One region of the Mesorhizobium sp. L2C066B000 genome, then DNA from elsewhere that is predicted to be linked to it. Evidence: predicted binding sites of a transcription regulator. Region 1 holds the regulator's gene; each other region holds the start of a gene.
What was found. The regulator PhoB, encoded in region 1, activates phosphate uptake and scavenging genes when phosphate is short. The targets are predictions, from matches to a motif close to TGTCATNNANCTGTCAT.

Region 2: the regulator PhoB is predicted to act here: its motif matches at 3,120-3,136, upstream of X733_RS147380 (LTA synthase family protein).
Region 3: the regulator PhoB is predicted to act here: its motif matches at 2,613-2,629, upstream of ppk2 (polyphosphate kinase 2).

What each region holds. Positions count from the first base shown of each region.
Region 1 covers NZ_AYWZ01000003.1:100,248-107,844, forward strand. Annotated here, with positions in the region: gene pstC (phosphate ABC transporter permease subunit PstC) at 1-775, shown strand, start outside; gene pstA (phosphate ABC transporter permease PstA) at 772-2,088, shown strand; gene pstB (phosphate ABC transporter ATP-binding protein PstB) at 2,106-2,930, shown strand; gene phoU (phosphate signaling complex protein PhoU) at 2,972-3,676, shown strand; gene phoB (phosphate regulon transcriptional regulator PhoB) at 3,693-4,382, shown strand; gene X733_RS154635 (ROK family protein) at 4,413-5,648, opposite strand; gene xylF (D-xylose ABC transporter substrate-binding protein) at 5,914-6,954, shown strand; gene X733_RS154625 (sugar ABC transporter permease) at 7,099-7,597, shown strand, end outside.
Region 2 covers NZ_AYWZ01000008.1:289,972-297,568, forward strand. Annotated here, with positions in the region: gene fabF (beta-ketoacyl-ACP synthase II) at 1-671, opposite strand, end outside; gene X733_RS147395 (acyl carrier protein) at 706-942, opposite strand; gene fabG (3-oxoacyl-[acyl-carrier-protein] reductase) at 1,164-1,901, opposite strand; gene fabD (ACP S-malonyltransferase) at 1,962-2,909, opposite strand; gene X733_RS147380 (LTA synthase family protein) at 3,187-5,115, shown strand; gene rpsF (30S ribosomal protein S6) at 5,426-5,926, shown strand; gene rpsR (30S ribosomal protein S18) at 5,926-6,174, shown strand; gene rplI (50S ribosomal protein L9) at 6,441-7,028, shown strand; gene X733_RS147360 (cyclopropane-fatty-acyl-phospholipid synthase family protein) at 7,214-7,597, shown strand, end outside.
Region 3 covers NZ_AYWZ01000011.1:12,067-19,663, forward strand. Annotated here, with positions in the region: gene X733_RS145540 (DUF982 domain-containing protein) at 1-1, shown strand, start outside; gene X733_RS1000000168405 (hypothetical protein) at 74-232, opposite strand; gene X733_RS145535 (glycosyl transferase family 90) at 411-1,382, shown strand; gene X733_RS145530 (aldo/keto reductase) at 1,403-2,446, opposite strand; gene ppk2 (polyphosphate kinase 2) at 2,690-3,610, shown strand; gene X733_RS145520 (dihydrofolate reductase family protein) at 3,800-4,444, opposite strand; gene X733_RS145515 (helix-turn-helix domain-containing protein) at 4,555-5,250, opposite strand; gene X733_RS145510 (DUF1330 domain-containing protein) at 5,427-5,753, shown strand; gene X733_RS0135210 (DUF1629 domain-containing protein) at 5,894-6,658, shown strand; gene hemB (porphobilinogen synthase) at 6,661-7,597, opposite strand, start outside.

The DNA of each region.
Region 1 (7,597 bases):
CGGCACGGTGTGGGATCCGCGTTTCGCCGCCGCCGGTTCCGGCGGCAGCCAGGGTCAGTTCGGCCTGATCCCGCTTCTTGCCGGCACGCTCTACATCGCCGCCGTCGCCCTTCTGGTGGCAGTGCCGGTCGGGCTGATGTCGGCGGTCTACATGTCCGAATATGCCTCGCGCGGTGTGCGCTCGGTGGTCAAGCCGGCGTTGGAACTGCTGGCCGGCATTCCGACCATCGTCTACGGCATCTTCGCCGTTGTCACGCTCGGACCTTTCTTGCGCGACCTGTCGGCGGCACTCACCGGCGGCTCGCCCTTCATCCAGGGCCAGAGCATCTTCACCGCCGGTCTGGTGATGGGCGTCATGCTGATCCCGGTCGTGTCCTCTTTGTCCGACGACATCATCACCGCGGTGCCGCGCGCAATGCGTGACGGCTCGCTCGGCCTCGGCGCCACGCGCTCCGAGACGATCAAGCGGGTGATCCTGCCGGCGGCACTGCCCGGCATCGTCGGCGCCATCCTGTTGACGGCGTCGCGCGCCATCGGCGAGACGATGATCGTCGTGCTGGCGGCGGGCGTCGCCGCCAATCTGACGGCCAATCCGTTCGAGGCGATGACGACCATCACCGTCAAGATTGTCAACCAGCTGACCGGCGATCTCGAGTTCAACTCGCCGCAGACGCTGGTCGCCTTCGCGCTCGGCCTGACGCTGTTCGCGCTGACGCTGGTGATGAACATCGTCGCCCTCTACATCGTGCGCAAGTACCGGGAGCAGTACGAATGACCGACATCCCCCTGGACACGATGGCGGGTGCCGTCGCGCGTCCGCGCCGCGACATCGGGCTGAAGGCGCGCTATGCCGCCGAACGCCGGTTCCGCATCTATGGCGTGATTGCGATCTCGGTCGGCCTGGCGTTCCTGGCCATCATGCTGATCACCATCGTCTCGAAAGGCTACACCGCCTTCTGGCAGACGACGGTGACGCTTCCGATCACCTTCGATGAGAAGGTCATCGACCCCTCGAACAAGCGTGCCACAGACCCGAATGTGCTGATCAAGGCGAACTATCCCAAGCTCGCCGAAAACGCGCTGGTGGCCAAGCTCGGCATCGATCCGGCCAACAAGCCGATGATGCTGAAGCTCAAGGGCTTCCTGTCGGAAGGCGCCCGCGTCCAGCTGCGCGACATCGTCTCCGCCGATCCGTCGGTGATCGGCACGACGCGTGACGTCGACATCCTGGCCGCCGCCAATCTCGACTCGGCCTTCAAGGGCCAGATCGACCTCGGCGTCGATGAAGCGCGCCGCAAGGTGTCCGACCAGCAGATCGACTGGATGAACAAGCTCAAAGCCGAAGGCGCGATGGCCGAGCATTTCAACACCGGCCTGTTCAGCTATGGCGCCTCCAGCCGGCCCGAGACGTCGGGCATGGGCGTGGCCATCATCGGTTCGTTCTACATGATGGTGATCGTGCTTTTGCTGGCGCTGCCGATCGGCGTCGCCGCCTCGATCTATCTCGAGGAGTTCGCCAAGAAGAACCGCTTTACGGACCTGATCGAAGTCAACATCAACAATCTCGCGGCGGTGCCGTCGATCGTCTTCGGTCTGCTTGGCCTTGCCGTGTTCATCAACTTCCTCGGCATGCCGCGCTCGGCTTCCTTCGTCGGCGGCCTGGTGCTGACCTTGATGACGCTGCCGACCATCATCATCGCGACGCGCGCCGCCCTTGCCGCGGTGCCGCCGTCGATCCGCTCGGCAGCGCTCGGGCTCGGCGCCTCCAAGATGCAGATGGTGTTCCACCACATCCTGCCGCTTGCCGCCCCAGGCATCCTTACCGGCACCATCATCGGCCTGGCGCGTGCGCTCGGCGAGACAGCACCGCTGCTCTTGATCGGCATGGTCGCTTTCGTCGCCGATTATCCGACGACGCCTTTCGATCCGGCGACCGCGCTGCCGGTGCAGATCTACATGTGGGCAAACGAGGCTGAGCGCGCTTTTGTCGAGCGCATGTCCGGCGCCATCATCATCCTGCTCGTCTTCCTCATGGCCATGAACATCACCGCGATCGTGCTTCGGCGCCGGTTCGAGCGGCGCTGGTAGAAAAAAGGCAATTTGGTATGAACATCATGACCGAACAGTCCCTTGAGAATGCAGTGGGCGACAAAATGAACGCCAAGTCGAACGAAGTCATCAAGATGCGCGGCGACAAGGTCGGCGTCTTCTACGGCGAGAAGCAGGCGTTGTTCGACGTCAATCTAGACGTCCGCCAGAACCAGGTGACGGCGCTGATCGGCCCGTCCGGCTGCGGCAAGTCGACCTTCCTGCGCTGCCTCAACCGCATGAACGACACCATCGATTCGGCGCGGGTGACCGGCAAGATCACGCTCGATGAAGACGACATCTACGACAAGAACATCGATGTCGTCGAACTGCGCGCCCGCGTCGGCATGGTGTTCCAGAAACCCAACCCGTTCCCGAAGTCGATCTACGAGAACGTCGCCTACGGCCCGCGCATCCATGGGCTGGCCAAGCGCAAGTCCGACATGGACCAGATCGTCGAGCAGAGCCTGAAGAAGGCTGCGATCTGGAACGAGGTCAAGGACCGCCTGCAGGAGCCCGGCACCGGCCTGTCCGGCGGCCAGCAGCAGCGCCTGTGCATCGCGCGCGCCATCGCCGTGTCGCCGGAGGTGATCCTGATGGACGAGCCCTGCTCGGCGCTCGATCCGATCGCCACCGCCCGTGTCGAGGAGCTGATCGACGAACTGCGCCAGAACTACACGATCGTCATCGTCACCCACTCGATGCAGCAGGCGGCGCGCGTGTCGCAGCGTACAGCGATGTTCCATCTCGGCTATCTCGTCGAGGAGGGCGCCACCGACAAGATGTTCACCAACCCCGACGACAAGCGCACCCAGGACTACATTACCGGCCGCTTCGGCTGAGCCGTCCGGCGGGTGAATTTTCAGGCACGAGGACCAAGATCATGGGTGAACATACCGTCGCCTCCTTCGATGAAGAGCTCGGGCAGATCAGCAAGCTGATCCGCGACATGGGCGATCTGGCAGGCTCGATGGTCAGCGGCTCGACCAGGGCGCTGCTCAATTCGGACAATGCGCTGGCACAGCGTGTCGTTTCCGACGACGCCATCATGGATGCGCGCCAGCGCGAACTGGACGACCGCGCCATCACGCTGATCGCCAAGCGCCAGCCGATGGCCAACGATCTGCGCGCCGTGGTCGGCTCGATCCGCATGGCCGGCGACCTCGAGCGCATCGGCGATCTCGCCAAGAACATCGCCAAACGCGTCGGCACCGTGGGCTTGAGCGTCACGCCGCGCGACCTCTCGCACTCCATCGATGCCATGGCGCAGCTGGTGCTGATCCAGGTGCAAGGCGTCGTCGAGGAATATGCCGCCACCGATGCGGCAGCTCTTGCAAAACTCAGGAATGACGACGAGCGCATCGACGTCAAATACACGTCCGTGTTTCGTGAGCTCTTGACCTACATGATGGAAGACCCTCGCAACATCACCGCCTGCACGCATCTCTTGTTCTGCGCCAAGAATCTTGAGCGCATCGGCGATCATGTCACCAACATCGCCGAAAATGCGTATTATGTGCTGACCGGCCAGCAATTGCCCGCCAATCGTCCGAAGCAGGACGAGACGGCGATGGCCACGCCGGCCTGATGAGGGTGAACTGCCTATGATCGCGCCACGCATCATGGTCGTGGAGGACGAGGAGCCGCTAGGCGTGCTCCTCCGCTACAACCTCGAATCCGAAGGCTATCACGTCGAGGTGGTGACACGCGGCGACGAGGCCGAGATCCGCCTGCAGGAAAACGTGCCCGATCTCCTGGTGCTCGACTGGATGGTGCCCGCTGTTTCCGGCATCGAGCTCTGCCGGCGGCTTAGAGTGCGGCCCGAAACCGAGCGGCTGCCGATCATCATGCTGACCGCGCGCGGTGAGGAAAGCGATCGCGTGCGCGGCCTGTCCACCGGTGCCGACGACTATCTGGTCAAGCCATTCTCGACGCCGGAGTTCATGGCGCGCGTGAAGGCGCTGCTGCGCCGGGCCAAGCCGGAAGTGCTGTCCAGCGTGCTCAAGGTCGGCGACATCGTGCTCGACCGCGAGTCGCACCGTGTCTACCGCAAGAAGAGCGAGATCAGGCTCGGACCGACCGAGTTCCGGCTGCTCGAATTCATGATGCGCCATCCCGGCCGCGTGTTCTCGCGCAGCCAGCTGCTCGACAATGTCTGGGGCGAGACGATCTACATCGACGAGCGAACCGTCGACGTCCATGTCGGGCGCTTACGCAAAGCGGTCAACAACGGCCGCATGCCGGATGTCATCCGTACCATTCGCGGCGCCGGCTACGCGATCAGGGAAGACTAGGATGCTGCGCGTCGCGCCGTTGCCGGCCATTCAGGCGACATGCTTGCCGGATTTGGCCTGAATGCCCGGCGCGAAAATCTCCTGATCGACGAAGCCGAGCGCGCGCATGGCACAGCCTTCGCGGATCAGCGGCAGCTCGTTGGGCTCGGTGTCGAAGGAGATCGATTTCGAGTGCTGGCCGCCGGCGGTCTGGGCGATCGCTTCGCGCAATGCCGGCTCGATCAGGTCGAAGGCGGCGGCGCTGACGCCAACCATGGCGACAGGCGCCGGGTCGATCAGCGCAAACAGGCTGCCGAGGCCGAAGCCGAGCGCCTCACCGGCCTTGCGATAGGCTTCGCGCTCCGGGCCATCGGTTTCGCGGGCGCGCGCGGCGAGTGCGCGCATATCAGCGTCGCCGATATCGACCGGCTCGGCATCTTCGCTCATCATTTTGGCGCTGCGCCAGATGGCGTAGTTTCCGGCATAGGCCTCGACGCAGCCGCGCCGCCCGCAGCGGCAGAGCGCGCCGCCCGGACGGTGGATCATGTGGCCGAACTCGCCGCCCGAGGAATGGGTGCCGGTGAACAGTTCGCCTTTCAGCACCAGGCCCATGCCGATGCCGTGCGATAAGAGGATGGCGATAAAATTGTCGCGGTAGCGCTCGGGCTGGCGCCATTGCAGCGCCACCGCCATCATGTTGCAATCGTTCTCCATGGTGGCAGGAATGCCGAATTCCGCTTCCAACATGTCGGCGAAGGCAATGTCGGTCAGTGGCGTGATCGGCGACCACAGCATGGCGCGCGCCTGCGAATCGGTGATGCCCTGGATGCCCATGGCAATGCGGGCGATGCTCTGGACATCGAGGTCGGGATCCTCAAGCCGCCGCCGGACGATTGCTACGCATTCGCCAATCAGCTCGTCGCGCGGCTTGGTCAGCGTGTCCAGCCGGCGCTGTTCCTCGGCGACGACGTGGCCGGCATAGTCGATGACGGTGACGGACAGGAAATTGAGCGACAGCACGACGGTCATCACCGCCGCCGCTTCCGGGTTGAGACCAAGGCCCACCTGCGGCCGGCCGCGTTTCAGTGCGCCGGTCTCGCCAGGTTTGCCTTCAATCAGGATGCCTTCTTGAATCAGATCAGACGAGATTGCCGATATGGTCGAGTGGCTGAGGCCGGTAGTCGCCGCAATCTCGGTCCGCGACGGCTGGCCGGCCCGGCGCACGGCTGAAATCACCATCGCACGGTTGCGACGGCGCAGATCGTCGTGGCGGATTCCAACCGACATTTGTTTCCTCCCGGCCTCCTCGCGCCTCATGATAGTGAAGGCGTTCGACGGCACCAGCCAAATATTGGCAGACGCCGGCAGCCCTGTCATTGTTTATTGCGGACCTCGAAAAAATTCGGCAAGGCCATCAGAATCCATCAGAATCGATGTTGACAGCGCCTTATCATTGAACCAGTATTTTTTCGAGGCTCGAAAAAATAGGGCCTCTGTGTGCCGGCCCTCGGGCCAGTTTTGTCGCGCCGCACGCGGCGCAGGGAGGATTATGATGAACAGATTTGCAGCCGCCATGATGGCGGGTGTCGCCATGTCGCTGGCGCTGGTGTCGGTCGCGCAGGCGAAGGACAAGGTCATCGGCGTGTCGTGGTCGAACTTCCAGGAAGAGCGCTGGAAGACCGACGAGGCGGCGATGAAAACGGCGATCGAGGCTGCCGGCGACAAGTACATTTCGGCCGACGCGCAGTCCAATCCCGGCAAGCAGCTGACCGACGTCGAAAGCCTGATCTCGCAGGGCGCCAACTCGCTGATCATCCTGGCGCAGGACGCCTCGGCCATCGGCCCGGCGGTGCAGAAGGCGCTGGACGAAGGCATTCCGGTCGTCGGCTATGACCGCCTGATCGAGAACAAGGACGTCTTCTACCTGACCTTCGACAACAAGGAAGTCGGCCGCATGCAGGCCCGCGAAGTGTTCAAGGCGAAGCCCGAAGGCAACTATGTCTTCATCAAGGGCTCGGGCTCGGATCCGAATGCCGATTTCCTGTTCTCGGGCTCGATGGAAGTGCTCAAGGAAGCCATCGACTCGGGCAAGATCAAGAATGTCGGCGAGGCCTATACCGATGGCTGGCTGCCGGCCAATGCCCAGAAGAACATGGAACAGTTCCTGACCGCCAATGACAACAAGGTCGATGCCGTGGTTGCGGCCAATGACGGCACCGCCGGCGGCGTTGTCGCCGCGCTGACGGCGCAGGGCCTTGCCGGAACGGTTCCGGTCTCGGGCCAGGACGGCGACCATGCCGCTCTGAACCGCATCGCGCTCGGCACGCAGACGGTGTCGGTGTGGAAGGACGCGCGCGAACTCGGCAAGAACGCCGCCGAGATCGCCTCGCAGCTTGCCGATGGCAAGAAGACGGGCGACATTGCCGGCGCCAAGGACTTCACCACGCCTGGCGGCAACACCGTCAAGTCGCTGTTCCTGACCCCCGTCGCGATCACCAAGGACAACCTCAACGTCGTCATCGACGCCGGCTGGATCAAGAAGGACGAAGTCTGCACGGGCGTCGCCGCCGGCAGCGTCGCGGCTTGCAACTGATCTCGACGACTTGAAGAAATGAGGCGCCGCGGCTGTCAAGCCGCGGCGTTTTCTCTACGAGAATTGTGTGTTTCCGCCATCGGCGGCAAACTTCTAGGCTGTGGTCCGGCATCCGCGCCCGACGGCAAGCCGCTGGAGGACATCATGACCGACACGACCTCAAATCCGCAGGCCGATACGGCACGAGCGTCTGAACTCGGCGCGGTCGCCCGGTTCCTGAAAGCGACCGAGCTCGACACGCGCATCCTCGGCATGGTCGGCGCGCTGCTGGTCATCTGGGTCGGCATACATATCCTGTCGGGCGGGCTTTTCCTGACGCCGCGCAATCTTTGGAACCTGTCGGTGCAGACGTCCTCGGTCGCGATCATGGCTACCGGCATGGTATTGGTCATCGTCATGCGCAACATCGACCTTTCGGTGGGCTCCGTCGAAGGCGTGATCGGCATGATCATGGGCGTGGCACAGGCCGAATTCCTGATTCGCGTCATCGGCTTCCAGCTTGGAAACCCCTGGCTCTGGATCGTCGCGCTTGCCGCCGGCGTGGTGCTTGGTCTGCTGATCGGCGCGTTCCAGGGCTTCATCATCGCCTATATGCAGGTTCCGGCCTTCATCGTGACGCTTGGTGGCCTGCTGGTCTGGCGCG
Region 2 (7,597 bases), on a different contig from region 1:
TCAGGCGTGTCGTTGCGGTCGGTGGACAGTGCCCGGCAAGCAGCGAAGCCGGCAAGCGATAGTCTGGTCACCGGCGATTCCGCGCCGCCGGCCAGCATCACGTCGGCATCGCCGAAGATGATCAGCCGGGCGGCATCGCCAATGGCGTGCGCGCCGGTCGAGCAGGCGGTGACGACGGCGTGGTTGGGGCCTTTCAGCCCATGCCGGATCGATACCTGGCCAGATACCAGGTTGATAATGTTGCCGGGAATGAAGAATGGACTGATACGGCGCGGTCCGCGCTCTTTCAGGATGATAGCGTTCTCGGCGATGCCCTCGAGGCCGCCAATGCCGGAGCCGATCATGACGCCGGTGGCGCAGCGCTCGGCTTCGGTGCTGGGCTCCCAGCCGGAATCCTTCAGCGCTTCGTCGGCGGCCGCAATCCCGTAAAGGATGAAGTCGCCGATCTTGCGCAGTTCCTTGGGCTCGAGCACGGCTTCGGGATTGAGCGTGCCGTTGGTGCCGTCACCGCGCGGAATGACGTGGGCGATCTTGCAGGCAAGATCTTCCACTTCGAACTCGGTGACGCGCTTGGCGGCGCTGCGGCCGGTCAGAAGTTCCTTCCAGCTGTGCTCGAAGCCCATGCCGAACGGCGAAACCAGGCCAAGGCCCGTGACGACGACTCGCCTCATCGCAGGTCCTCCCCGGTGATGACTGCGGATAGTGTCAGGCCGAAGCCTTGTCGATGTACTTCACGGCATCGCCGACGGTCAGGATGGTCTCGGCCGCATCGTCCGGAATCTCGACGCCGAACTCTTCTTCGAACGCCATGACGAGTTCGACCGTGTCGAGGCTGTCCGCGCCCAGATCATCGATGAAGCTCGCCTGCTCCGTCACCTTGTCGGCATCGACGCCAAGATGTTCGATGACGATCTTCTTGACGCGCTCTGCGGTGTCACTCATTTGGGGCATCCTCGTCTTTTGTTTGTCTGTCTTCGTTAGCGGGCAGAATGCCGCTAATCAAGCTGAAAGATGGTCCTGCCGGAAACGCAACGATGCCGGACCGGTTTTTGCCCGAACCGCCGGGTTGCGGGCCGCATTACACGAAAAATGGCCGAGGTCCAAGGCGAAATGGTCTCTTTTCACAAGCCGGCCATGTCTTCTTATCACCCGGCAATATCCTGTCAGATCATGGCCATGCCACCGTTGACATGGATGGTCTGGCCGGTGACGTAGGCTGCCTCGTTGGAGGCGAGATAGGCGACGGCCGACGCCACTTCAACACTCGTGCCCATGCGGCGCGTCGGGATCGCGGCCATTATCGCGTCTTTCTGCTTGTCGTTGAGCTTGTCGGTCATGGCCGATTCGATAAAGCCCGGGGCGACGCAGTTGACGGTGATGTTGCGGGTGGCGATCTCCTGCGCCAGCGACTTGGAAAAGCCGATCATGCCGGCCTTGGAGGCGCAATAATTGGTCTGGCCAGGATTGCCGGTGACGCCGACCACCGAGGTGATGTTGATGATGCGGCCATGGCGGCGGCGCATCATCGGATGGGTCAGCTCGCGGGTCAGCCGGAACACGGCGGTGAGGTTCACCTCCAGCACGCTGTCCCAATCCGCATCCGCCATGCGTACGAACAGGCCGTCCTTGGTGATGCCGGCATTGTTGACCAGTATGTCGACGCCTTCGAGTTCGGCTTCGGCCTTCTGGCCAAGCGCCTTGACCACGTCACGGTCGGCAAGATTGGCCGGGAACAGCTTTACCCGGTCGCCGAGTTCGCCGGCCAGGGTCTCCAGTTTCTCGATGCGGGTGCCGTGCAGGCCGACAATGGCGCCTTGCGCATGCAGCACCCGGGCAATCGCCTCGCCAATGCCGCCCGATGCGCCGGTGACGAGCGCCTTGCGGCCGGTCAGTTCGAACATTTTCGTCTCCTGATCTTAAGAGAACACCCTTCCCACGGGAGGGGTTGAATCGCCAGTGGATTATGCAAGCGCGGCCAGCGCCGCCTCGACTTCGGCCGGCGTGCCGACGGCCGATGTGGCGATGTCGCGGTTGATCCGCCGCGCCAGGCCGGAAAGCACCTTGCCGGCGCCGATCTCAAACAGCGTGGCGACGCCATTGGCGCCGAACCACTCCACCGTTTCGCGCCAGCGCACGCGGCCGGTGATCTGCTCGACCAGGCGGCGCGCGATCTCGTCGGGGTCGCTGGTCGGGGCTACAGTGACGTTGGAGACGACGGGCACGACCGGTGCATTCTTGGTCACGCCGGCCAGCGCCTCGCGCATGACATCGGCCGCCGGCGCCATCAGCGCCGAATGGAAGGGTGCGGAGACCTGCAGCATCAGCGCCCGCTTGGCGCCCTTTTCGGTGCACAGTTTCGCGGCGAGTTCCACCGCCGCCCTGGCGCCGGAGATCACCAGCTGGCCGCCGCCATTGTCGTTGGCGATCTGGCAGACCTTGCCGGATCCCGTTGCGGCCTCGGTGCAAGCGGCTTCGACGTCGGGCTGTTCCAGTCCGATGATCGCCGCCATGGCGCCCTCGCCGGCCGGCACCGCCGCCTGCATGGCGTTGCCGCGGATGCGCAGCAGCCGGGCAGCATCGGCGACCGAAACGAAACCGGCCGCGGCAAGGGCGGAATATTCGCCGAGCGAATGACCGGCAACGTAGGCAACCTTGTCCTTCAGCGAAAAGCCGCGCGCTTCCAGCGAGCGGATTCCCGCCAGCGAGACCGCCATCAGCGCCGGCTGGGCATTGGCAGTCAGGGTCAGCGCCTCTTCCGGGCCTTCCCAGATCAGTTTCGACAGCTTTTCGCCCAACGCATCATCGACTTCCTCGAACACCCTGCGTGCCTCGGGGAAGGCGTCGGCGAGGTCCTTGCCCATGCCGACAGCCTGACTGCCCTGTCCCGGAAAGGTGAATGCGACGGCCATTTGGGCGCTCTCCAGCGGCTGATTTTTCCTGCCTGTGACGCAAGGCGGACCGTCAAGTCAAGCCCGGAGGCGGCATTTCGGCTCTCGCTTGAACCGGAGCTGACCTCGAGTCCCTGTTCCCAAAGGCTTTTTGCCGATCACACCTGATGAAAACCGCTCACGAATCGTTTGCTGGCTCTTCTTATTTTCGCCACAGGCGCTAGCTTTTGCATGACAGTTCTATGACAGAACGGTGGCGCGAGTGGAAATACGCGTTGCTTGGGCCGGGGGAAGAGACGTGGCTAGGATCAGGAAGGGCGCGGCCGTACCCGCGCCACAGTTCTTGGAAGACGATCCGTCCACCGGCTACCTGCCGGGGCGCAGATGGCCGGTCATCCGCTACGGTCTGGTCACGCTGCTTGCCTCCGCCATCCTGGTGTTCGCCATCGAATGGATCGTGCGCGGCGACTTCTTCGGCACGGTCGACTTCTTCCTGCAGCCATTCAAGCCGGGCTGGACCACCATCATTGTCTTTGCATTGGTGCTGATGGGACTGGACGCCGTGCTTGGCCGCAGTCACCAGAGTCTGATGATCGTGGCGCCGCTGACGCTGGCGCTGGCCTTTGTCGGGCATCAGAAGTCGCATTATCTCGGCGATCCGCTCTACCCAACCGATTTTCTTTATTCGCGCCAGATCATGGCACTGATGCCGCTCCTGGTGCGCGAACGGCCCTGGACGGCGCTCGCCATGGCGGTCGGCATCGTCGCCGGCCTGTCGCTGCTGATCTATGGCTGGCGGTTGTGGCGCCGCAAGGTTCCGATCCTCAGCCGCAAAGGGCGGCTGGCGCGGCTGACGCTGGCAGTGCCGCTGCTCGCCTTCTTCGTCTCGATCATGGACTACGCCACCTTCTCGTGGACCCGCGACCGGCTGCAGATCATCCCGATTATGTGGGACCAGAAGGAGAACTACGCCTCCAACGGGTTTGCGCTGGCCTTCGCGCTAAACGTGCCGATGGCGCATGTCTCGGCGCCGGCGGGCTATTCCGACAAGGCGATCGACGCGATCGACAGGCCTGATGTGGCGGCCTCGGTACCGGATGAGAAACCCGACATCATCGTGGTGATGAGCGAATCTTTCTGGGATCCGACCAAGCTGCCCGGCGTCACAATCACGCCTGACCCGATCCCCAATGTGCGGGCGCTGCGTTCCGGCTATATGTTCTCGCCGGAATTCGGCGGCATGACCGCCAACATCGAATTCGAGGCGCTGACCGGCTTTTCCAATGCCTTCCTGCCGGCGGGCTCGATCCCCTACCAGCAATATGTGCGCACGCCGACGCCGTCGCTGGCGACCTTCCTGAAAAGCGAGGGCTACCGGGCGCGCGCCATCCATCCGGGCACCAACTGGTTCTGGAACAGGGGCGCCGTCTATGCCGATTTCGGTTTCAACGATTTCCGCTCGGAAGAGACGCTGCCGCCACTGGAAAAGCGCGGGCCGCTGGCTTCCGATGCGTCGATGACCGACGAGATCATCGCAGAGGCCGACGCCAGCGAGCGGCCGGTGTTCTTCTTCGCCGTCAGCCTGCAGAACCACGGTCCCTACGAGCCGTACCGCTATTACAATCCGACCCACAAGGTCGTGGCACCGATCAGCACGTGGGCGCGGGAATCGCTGCTCAGCTACGCCGAGGGATCGGCCGATGCCGACCGTGGCCTCGAGCGATTGATCGAATGGGCGAAGAAGCGCGAGCGGCCGACGGTCATCGCCTTCTTCGGCGACCATCTGCCGCCGCTCGGCCCCGTCTATGTCGAAACCGGTTACCTGAAGGACAATGTCGCGCCGCGCAAGGAACCGACGCCCGAGGCGGCACTGGAGCATCATCAGACGCCGCTGGTCATCTGGTCTAACCGCACCGGTCCGGCGCAGGATATGGGCGCCGTGAGCCCAGCCTTCCTGCCCTACCATATCCTTACGACGGCCGGGATCACGCACCCCTACTACACCGGCTTCCTGGGCGCGCTGCGCGAACGCTATCGCGTCGTCGACCGCAATCTGCTTCTGACACCGTCAGGTGAGGCCACGCCGGACTGGGCGCGGCAGAAGGATGTTGATCCGGCGATCAACGATTTCCGCCTGCTGCAATACGACATGATGTTCGGCAAGCGTAAGGCGGCCCCGGACTTCTTCCCCGAAACGATCAACGGTCGTACCCCGCATACGAGTTGATGCCTTCTTTATCCAACCCTGCGACGCCAGGACGCTGTCCGGAGCATGCGTTACCCTTGCCTTCCAGCCAAATTGCTATATAGACGCCCGCAATCTGCCGGTCCTTGCTGGGGGCTGAACGGAGGGCCGGAGGTTTTACCCAAAACCTTCGTGTGAAGCCAGAAGCGCTTCCGCCTCCCGTGTCTCCGCTCTCGACCGTCTCGAAATGCTCCTTTCTTCCCCGCCCCTTCGGGATCAGCGGGTCAGAGAAGTTGCAGAGGCTTTTGCCGCGAGGATCCGGGAGAGAAACGAAGAAAGGCACTGAACCACTATGGCTCTATACGAACATGTGTTCCTTGCCCGGCAGGACCTCTCGCAGCAGCAGGTCGATGCGCTTGTCGAACAGTACAAGGGCGTCATCTCCGCAAATGGCGGGTCCGTCGGCCGGGTCGAGAACTGGGGACTGAAGTCCCTCACCTACCGGGTCAACAAGAACCGGAAGGCTTACTACACGCTTATGGACCTCAACTGCCCGCCGGCAGCGCTCAACGAGATGGAGCGCCAGATGGGCCTGTCCGAGGACGTGCTGCGTTTCCTGACCGTCAAGGTCGAGGCGCATGAGGAAGGCCCGTCGGCCATGATGCAGAAGCGCGAAGAGCGCTCGGAACGCGGCGGCTTCGGCGACCGCGACCGTGGCGATCGTGGTCCGCGCTCGTTCGGCGACCGTGATCGCGGCGACCGTGGCGATCGTCCGCCGCGCTCATTTGGCGATGCCGGTGGCGATCGTGGTCCGCGCCGTCCGCGCGAAGGCGTTGAAGGAGGTGCAGAATAATGGTCGACATCAATCAGATCCCGACCCGGCGCCCGTTCCATCGCCGCCGCAAGACCTGCCCGTTCTCCGGCGCCAATGCGCCCAAGATCGACTACAAGGACGTGCGTCTTCTGCAGCGCTACATTTCCGAGCGCGGCAAGATCGTGCCGTCGCGCATCACCGCCGTCAGCCAGAAGAAGCAGCGCGAACTCGCCAAGGCGATCAAGCGCGCCCGCTTCCTCGGCCTGCTGCCCTACGTGGTTCGCTAAGATCTCCGAAGCAGGCGGTTCGCCGCCTGCTTCCTTCTCCCACGGCGACGGGCGCCGCAGGGGTAATTTGATGATGCATGTCGTTGTCCCAAAACCGGGACCACTCTTGGCGACATGCATTGAAATCCCGAGTTGAGGTGAAAAGCCTCTAACTGCCGCGACAGGCAGGACAGCGACACCGGCGCCAAGGCGCTCAGAGCTTCCTGACCTGTTCCATTCAATTCGGCGCCGATCCCGCGGTCGGTGCCCAGACGAAGGAACAAGACATGCAAGTGATTCTTCTCGAACGCGTTTCCCGCCTCGGCCAGATGGGCGATACCGTCAAGGTCAAGGACGGCTTTGCCCGCAACTTCCTCTTGCCGCAGGGCAAGGCGCTGCGCGCCAACGAAGCCAACAAGAAGAAGTTCGAAGGACAGCGCGCGCAGCTCGAAGCCCGCAACCTCGAGCGCAAGTCGGAAGCCAGCCAGGTTGCCGAAAAGCTCGACGGGAAGAGCTTCATCGCCGTACGTTCGGCCGGCGAGACCGGCCAGCTCTACGGTTCGGTGTCGACCCGCGACATCGCCGACCTGCTGACCGCCGAAGGGTTCTTGGTCAACCGCAACCAGATCCAGCTCAACCAGCCGATCAAGACCATCGGCGTCACCAATGTGGCGATTGCGCTGCATCCGGAAGTCGAGGTCACCATCAGCCTCAACATCGCCCGCACGGCTGACGAAGCCGAGCGCCAGGCCAAGGGCGAGACGCTGACCACCGCCGAAGCCATCTATGGCGATGACATCAACGACAACGCACGGCCGGAGAACTTCTTCGACCCGAACACCGAGTTCGAAGGCGGCGAAGAAGACAACGCCTGATCCCGCACTGGGCCTGATCGGGAAGCGAGGGAGCAGCGCTCCAATCACTTCCTCGTCATCCAGCCTTTCTGGACCAATGCCCGGGCCTCTCGCCCGGGCATTTTTGTGCCAAATGGAACTTTTCGAACCCCTATATATTGTTGCAGAATTGGTCCGCCAGTCTGACCGTGAGGGGACATTTGGTGATGAATATTCTGTTGAAACGCGTTCTCGACCGCCTGGTGCGTACGGGCAATCTGAAAGTCACCGGGCCGAAGGGCTCGACAGTGGTTTTCGGCGACGGCAGCGGCGAGCCGGTTCATATGCACATCAAGACCGCGCATGCCGAGCGCGCCATTACCTTCGATCCGATGCTGGCCGTGCCGGAAGCCTATATGGACGGCGAACTCGACATCATCGAGGGCGGCGTACTGGGTATGATGCGCATCGCCTTCCAGAACATGGGCAGCGGCGGTATCGACGCCACCTGGTCGAAGGCCATCGAGGGTCTGCGCCACGCCTTTCGCCGCCTGCAGCAGATCAACACCGCATCACGGGCGCGCCGCAACGTGCAGCGCCACTATGATTTG
Region 3 (7,597 bases), on a different contig from region 1:
ATCACATCGGCCTGATCAGACCGGCATTTTGCCAGGATCCGGCCCGTTTCGTGGGCCGGTGATCCTGTCTTGCCTATTTTTCTGTTTCGGTGTCGGTTTTCGAACTTGCCTCGTTCTCAGGCTCGGCGCGCTCCTTGGCCGCGACCTTGGCGGCGAGCTTCTCCGCCTTCTTGGCGGCCTTCTGCCGGTCGCGCTCTTTGCGTTCCTGACCGTAATTCGGTGGTCGAGCCATATCGTTTCCTTTCGCTGTGCCTGATCCTGCCTAGAAGCATTGGCCGGCAAACACAACAGCGCCGCGAGGGCAGATGCCAGCGGTTCTGGACTTGCGTGATGGCGAACACAATGGTTTAGAAAAGGCTGCGGGACAGTTGCTGGAGCCGCCGCCGACCGATTTCGAATCAAAACGACCGATGGCCACGCTTCAAAGAAACGCACAGAAGCTGATCTACTATGCGCGCAACGCCATGCGCGACATCGCGCCGCCGGTTCTTTTCCGGCGCCGGCTCGGCCGGCTGCTCGATCAGGCCAGGCTTTCCGACGCATCGGTCCGCCAGCGGCTCAATTACTACAACACGCTGCGGGAGCCTTTTAGCCCCAGCCCCGAGGCCGTGCCGGTCAGCCGGCTGCCGTCGGACCGCAGCATGTACTATTACGATCTGAAGGAGTTCACCCGTTATTTCGACCCAGATCTGCGCATCGACCTGGAATTCGGCGACGTCATCGAAGTGCCGAAGATGCCGTCGATCGTCAAGGACCGGCCGATAGCCGGCGACAACGGCAACGGCGTCCTGTTCAAGCTGAACAAGTTCCGTCATTTCTACATGCCGGCCGACGATGTCGCCTTCGCCGACAAGCATCCGCTCGTCGTTTGGCGCGGCGAACTCAACAATCCGATCCGCACCTTGTTGCTGGATGCAGCCCGCAATCTGCCGTTCTGCGATGTCGGCACGCCGAGGGCGACAGCACCTGCGGAATACCGCAAGCCCTATCTCAGCATCGATCAGCAGCGCCGCTACCGCTACATCATCTCGCTCGAAGGCAATGATGTCGCGACCAATCTGAAATGGATCATGAGCTCGAACTCGCTCTGCCTGATGCCGCCGCCGACTTACGAGACCTGGTTCGCCGAGGGGCAGCTCGAGCCCGATGTCCATTATGTGCCGCTGGCGCCCGACTTCAGCGATCTGGCCGAGCGGGTGCATCATCTCGAGCAGCATCCGGCCGAGGCCCAGCGCATCGTTGCGGCGGCCAACGCCTATTGCCGCAAATTCGCCGACGAGCGGGCCGAGCAGGCGATCTGCCTGCTCGTGCTCTACAAATATTTCGTGCTCAGCGGCCAGATCGAGCCCGATCCGCAGGTCTGGCGGTTTATCGCGGGCTAGCGGCTTCCGGCGCCCTTAAGTCAGATGACGCTGCGGTCCATAACCAGATCGGCCGGGCCGAAGCGGTCCTTCGCCGTAAACTGCTGGTGCCAGTAGGGATAGAGCACCGGCGGCCGGCTGACGGCATCGAGACGCTGGCGTTCATCAAAGGACAGCGTCAGGCTTGCCGCGGCGAGATTGTCTTTCAACTGGGCCTCGTTGCGTGCGCCAATCACCAGCGAACTGACGGCCGGCCGGCCAAGCAGCCAGGCCAGCGCCACCTGGGCCGCCGAGACGCCGCGAGTGGCGCCGATGTCGACCAGCACGTCGACGATCCGCCACAGCCGGCCCTCGTCGCGGATCGGCGGTTCCGACCAGCCGCCGATCTGGCGCGCCGTCGGACTGTCGCGGCGGTATTTGCCCGACAGCAGGCCGCCGGCGAGCGGGCTCCACACCAGCACGCCAAGGCCCTGGTCGACCGAAATCGGCAAGAGCTCATACTCGGCCTCGCGTGCTTCCAGCGTGTAGTGGATCTGCTGGGTGACGAAACGCGGCTGGTGCTGGCTGTCGCTGATGCCGAGCGCCTTCATGACCTGCCAGCCGGAATAGTTGGAGCAGCCGACATAGCGGATTTTGCCCTGGGCAACCAGCGTGTCGAGCGCGGAGATGGTTTCCTCGAGCGGCGTCGCGCCGTCCCATTCGTGCAGGAAATAGATGTCGATGACATCGGTCCTGAGGCGCTTCAGGCTCTTCTCGCATTCGCGGATCAGATGATGGCGCGACAGGCCTTCGTCATTGGGGCCCTTGCCGATCCGCATGCGCGCCTTGGAGGCGATCAGCACGTCGTTCTTGCGCTTGCCGCCGAGCGCCTCGCCGATGATCTCTTCCGACAGACCGTTGGAATAGACATTGGCGGTGTCGATGAGATTGATGCCGGCATCGATGCAAGTGTCGATGATGCGCGAGGCCTCCGCGAGATCGGAATTGCCGACGGCGGCGAACGGCCCGCTGCCGCCGAAGGTCATGGTTCCCAAGGTCAGCGCCGAAACTTTCAAGCCGGAACGGCCAAGCGTGCGGTATTCCATGTCAGATCCTCGTAGTTTTGGTGGGGAGGCGGTTTTAGCAGGAAAGGGCGGGGAAGCCCGAAGGGGTCCGCCAATTGTAGGACAATTTGAGCGGCTTGTCGCCATCCCAGGGCGATGGATCGGCAATGCTCGCTGGTTTGCAGTGATGACCGGCTGGCCGGCGGCTTGCAATAAAACCGTCATTGGCGGCCTATATCGAGTCGGCTCAGGGTTTCATGCCAGCCGGCAAGCGGAGCAGTGGAAATGACCGAGTTGAAGCAGAATTCTCCGGCCAGGGATTGGCTGGAAGCCGAACTCGCCGACATGCTCGACGAGGACTATGAGCTTGAAATGTCGGAGCCGGCGCTGTCGCTGGAGATCTCCAAGATCTACAAGAACGCGCATCCGCGGTCGATCGACCGCATGCAGTATTTCCGCGACCTGATCGGCTTGCAGTCGGAACTGATCAAGCTGCAGTCCTGGGTCGCCTACCACAAGAAGAAGCTGGTGGTGGTTTTCGAAGGACGCGATTCCGCCGGCAAGGGCGGCGTCATCAAGCGCATCACCCAGCGCCTCAACCCGCGCATCTGCCGCGTCGTGGCGCTGCCGGCGCCGACCGAGCGCGAAAAATCGCAGTGGTATTTCCAGCGCTACGTGCCGCATCTGCCGGCCGGCGGCGAGATCGTGCTGTTCGACCGCTCCTGGTACAACCGCTCCGGCGTCGAGCGGGTGATGGGCTTTGCCGAACCCGATCAGGTCGAAGAGTTCTTCCGCGACGTGCCGGAGTTCGAGCGCATGCTGGTCCGCTCCGGCGTCACGCTGGTCAAATACTGGTTCTCGATCACCGACGAGGAACAGCAGATGCGCTTCATGATGCGCATCCACGACCCGATGAAGCAGTGGAAGCTGTCGCCGATGGACCTGCAGTCGCGCGTGCGCTGGGAGCAGTACACCAAGGCCAAGGAAGAGACGTTTGCCCGCACCAACATCCCAGAGGCACCGTGGTACATCGTCGAAGGCAACGACAAGAAGCGGGCGCGGCTGAACTGCATCGACCATCTCCTCAAACAGCTGCCCTATGAGGACGTGCCGCACGAAGAAATCACGCTGCCCGAGCGGGTGTTCAACCCGGAGTACGAGCGCCAGGTCCTGCCGCGCGAGCTTTACGTGCCGGAGAAGTATTGAGCACTTTTCCTTCTCCCCGTTTCACGGGGAGAAGGTGCCCGAAGGGCGGATGAGGGGCAGCGCCGGCATCGACGAATTCACAGCCGTCGGACGCTGCTAACCTCCAAAAGCAGCGCTGCCCCTCATTGCCTGCCGGGCATTTCTCCCCGTAGAACGGGGAGAAAGAAGCCTGCGCCTATCACTTCGCCACTACACCCGCTTGATCGTCACATGCGTGGCGAGCGCTGTCGCCACCTGCTCGGTGCACTGGTAACCCAGCTTCAGCATATCCAGCCCGGCAAACAGGCTCTCGCCCCTCCCGAGCAACACCGGCGACACCGCCAGATGCAACTCGTCGATGAGCTTCTCTTGCAGATATTGCCGGATGGTGGAAACGCCGCCGCCGACGCGGACATCCTTGCCGCCGGCCGCGGCCTTTGCTTGTTCGAGCGCGGCGTGGATGCCGCCGGCAACGAAGTGGAAAACGGTGCCGCCTTCCATCACAATGGGGTCGCGCTTGTAGTGGGTCAGCACGAAGGTCGGCACGTGATAGGGCGGGTTGTCGCCCCACCAGCCTTTCCAGCTCTCGTCTGGCCATTCGCCACGGATCGGGCCGAACATGTTGCGGCCGAGGATCCAGGCCCCGACATTGTCGAAGCTGCGGACAGTGAACCGGTCGTCCACATCGGTGGTGCCGCCATCCTTGCCGACCATCTCATGGAAGGTGCGGGTGCCGGTCATCCATTTGTGCAGATATTCGCCACCAACGCCGAGCGGATTTTGCAGGTCCTGGTCAGGACCGGCGCCGAAACCGTCGAGCGACAAGGTGAAGGCATTGACGCGAAGTTTGGACATGGAGACTCCCTTTCGGTGACCAGTTGTGATTTGCAATCAGTATTCAAACTGATTGCATTTTGCAACTAGTATTTTTAGAGGCAAGCCGATCTGTGGAATGCGCAGGGACCTCAAGCCGCCACGCGCTTCGGCATCACCGCAAACGGGCTGAGCCCAAGCCAGATCTGCATCTTGCCGGCGACGTCGAGATCGCCGGTCAGGCTGATCTTGTCGCGTTCCTTGTGAACTGTCGTCAGCCCCATCCAGATCGAGGTCATGGTGCACAGATCGGTCGAGACGTAGAGATCGACGTCGAAGCCCGGATCGTACCAGCAAAGATCGACCTCGCCCTGCTTTTCGACGATCAGCCACCACGATCGTTTTGACGCCGGCAGGTCATGGTACAGGAATTGTATCACGGTGCGCCCGTCCGGCAGCGGACTGGGGTTCAGATTGCGCCGCATGTCCCACATCAGCAGCGACGGATCGAGGTTTTTGAGCGACAGCCTGGCCTCGACCCATTTCTGGCCCCAAAACCCCATCGCCTCGACAACCGGGCGCAAATCCCGGCCCGCCTCGGTCAGCCGGTATTCGAACACGCCCTTCTCGGTCGCGATCTCGGTCCGCTCGACGATGCCGCCGGCCTCGAGGTCCTTGAGCCGTTGCGACAGAAGGGTTGGCGACATTTTCGGCACGCCGCGGCGCAAATCGTTGAAGCGGGTCGATCCCGCCACCAGTTCGCGCAGCAGCACCATGGTCCAGCGTGTGCAGAGCAGCTCGGCGGCCATGGAGAGCGGGCAGAATTGCTTGTAACCGGCTTGTGTCATGTGGTGAGCTCCAAAAGATGTTGCCGGACCTTATTCAGAAAACCTGAGTTCAGCCAGTACAGAAGCTGTACTGGCACCCCCGGTACAGTTCTGTGACTGGAGCGGTCCGGCGCCGCCATGCGAGGCAGCGGTCACGTCACCGGGCAGTCCGGTGCCGATCCATGAGGAGTTGGACAATGACCGCTTACGTGATCGCAGACATCAAGGTGAAGGACGACAAATGGGTGCCGGCCTATGCCGCTTCGGTGCATGACCTCGTCCACAAGCATGGCGGCAAGTATCTCGCCCGCAGCGGCAATGTGAAGACGCTGGAGGGCAAGCCGCTCGACACCAGCCTGATCGCCATCATGGCGTTTCCGTCGGCAAAGGCAGCCGAAGCCTTCACCAACGATCCGCAATACGCTCCGTTTGTGGCGGAGCGCCGGAAGGGCAGCGACAGCCGCTTCCAACTGATCGACGATACCGATCTCGCTGGAACGATCCCTTATTTGCCGAAGGCGTGAGGAAAAGCCGGAACCCGGTGTATCAGGGTTCCGGCTAACCCTTCAGCATTTGCGCCACTTCGGGCGCGAAGCAGGTGGACGGGTACTCTCACGCGATTTAGTCTTGAACTCGAAAGTCGGTAAACTGAGCAGGCGCGCACGTGACCATTATTTCACTCATTGCAAAACTGTTTGCCAACCGGAACCGCCCGCAGAATAGGCCAGCTCAAGTCCCAGAGCGGGTTTTCCGCAAAGAGGCGAAATTCAAGAAACATGGAAAATTCTTCCAGATCGGACCGACATATCGCGGCGGGTCCCATTGTCTTCAGCTGGAAAACGCCCAAGCTTTGGTGCCGCCACCCCGCATACTGCTCGGGCCGACGGAGTTTGGGGGATACGGCTTTCCTGAGTACCCGGAGACGCCCAGGCTACGGCCTGAAGCGACAGCCTATTGCAGGCCACCAAAAGACTTAGAAGATTTTCATTGTTACTGGCTTGTATCCGAGCGCCTGAAGGACGTTCTGCAGTCAGTCGACCCCGATGGGGTCGTGTTTAACGACTGCGACGTATTCTATTTGAGCGGAAAGCCGATCGAACCAAAGCACTACCTTTGCGACATCGTTCGCAAGATTGATGCCGTGGATCTCGAATCGTCGAAGTTTAGGCTTTTGATCGGCGAGAATGGAGGCGTCCACTACGACCGCGCCGGAGGCGCCTGCTTCTATTTCAAGGAGGAGATTGTTGGCGATGCGCATATCTTCAAACAGAAGAACATGGGCATTGTCATTTGCACCCCCAAATTGAGAGAAGCCTGTGTTGAAGCAGGCATCAAGAAGCCCGACTTGTTCCAAGACATGTCGGTTTGCGGGCGTGGTCGGCTGGACTTCGAAACAAGAAATGTCAAAGAGAGTTATGTGCTGGAGTGAATTTATCCCTTCAGCATTTGCGCCACTTCCGGCGCGAAGTAAGTCAGGATGCCGTCGCAGCCGGCGCGCTTGAAGGCGAGCAGGCTCTCCAGCATTGCCTTTTCGCCGTCGATCCAGCCATTGGCGGCCGCCGCCTTGATCATCGAATATTCGCCTGACACCTGGTAGGCGAAGGTCGGCATCTGGAACTCGTCCTTCAGCCGGCGGATGATGTCGAGATAGGGCAGGCCGGGCTTGACCATCAGCATGTCGGCGCCCTCGGCGATATCCTGCTCGGCCTCGCGCACCGCTTCGTCGGAATTGGCGTGGTCGAGATAATAGGTCTTCTTGTCACCCTTGAGCAGGCCGGCGGTGCCCACCGCCTCGCGATAGGGGCCATAGAAGGCGGAGGCGAATTTCGTCGCATAGGACATGATCGCCACATCCGAAAAACCGTTGGCGTCGAGTGCGTCGCGAATGGCGCCGATGCGGCCGTCCATCATGTCGGACGGCGCGATGATGTCGGCGCCGGCCGCCGCCTGGATGACGGCCGCGGCGGTCACCTGTTCCACCGTCTCGTCATTGACGATGATGCCGTCGCGCAAGATGCCGTCATGGCCGTGCGAGGTGAACGGGTCGAGCGCCGCATCGGTGATGATGCCGATCTCCGGCACCGCGTCCTTGATGGCGCGGGTGGCGCGGTTGATGATGTTTTCCGGGTCGAGGATGTGCGATCCCGTCTGGTCGCGCAGGCTGAGTTCAACATTGGGGAAGGTGGCGATCGCCGGAATGCCGAGCTTAGCGGCCCGCTCGGCCTCCTTGACGGCGAGGTCCAGCGACAGGCGGAAGACGCCGGGCATGGCGGCGATCGGCTCGCGCGTGTTCTTGCCGTCGATGACGAAGATCGGCCAGATCAGATCGTTCACCGTAAGCCGGTTTTCCTGCACTAGGCGGCGCAAC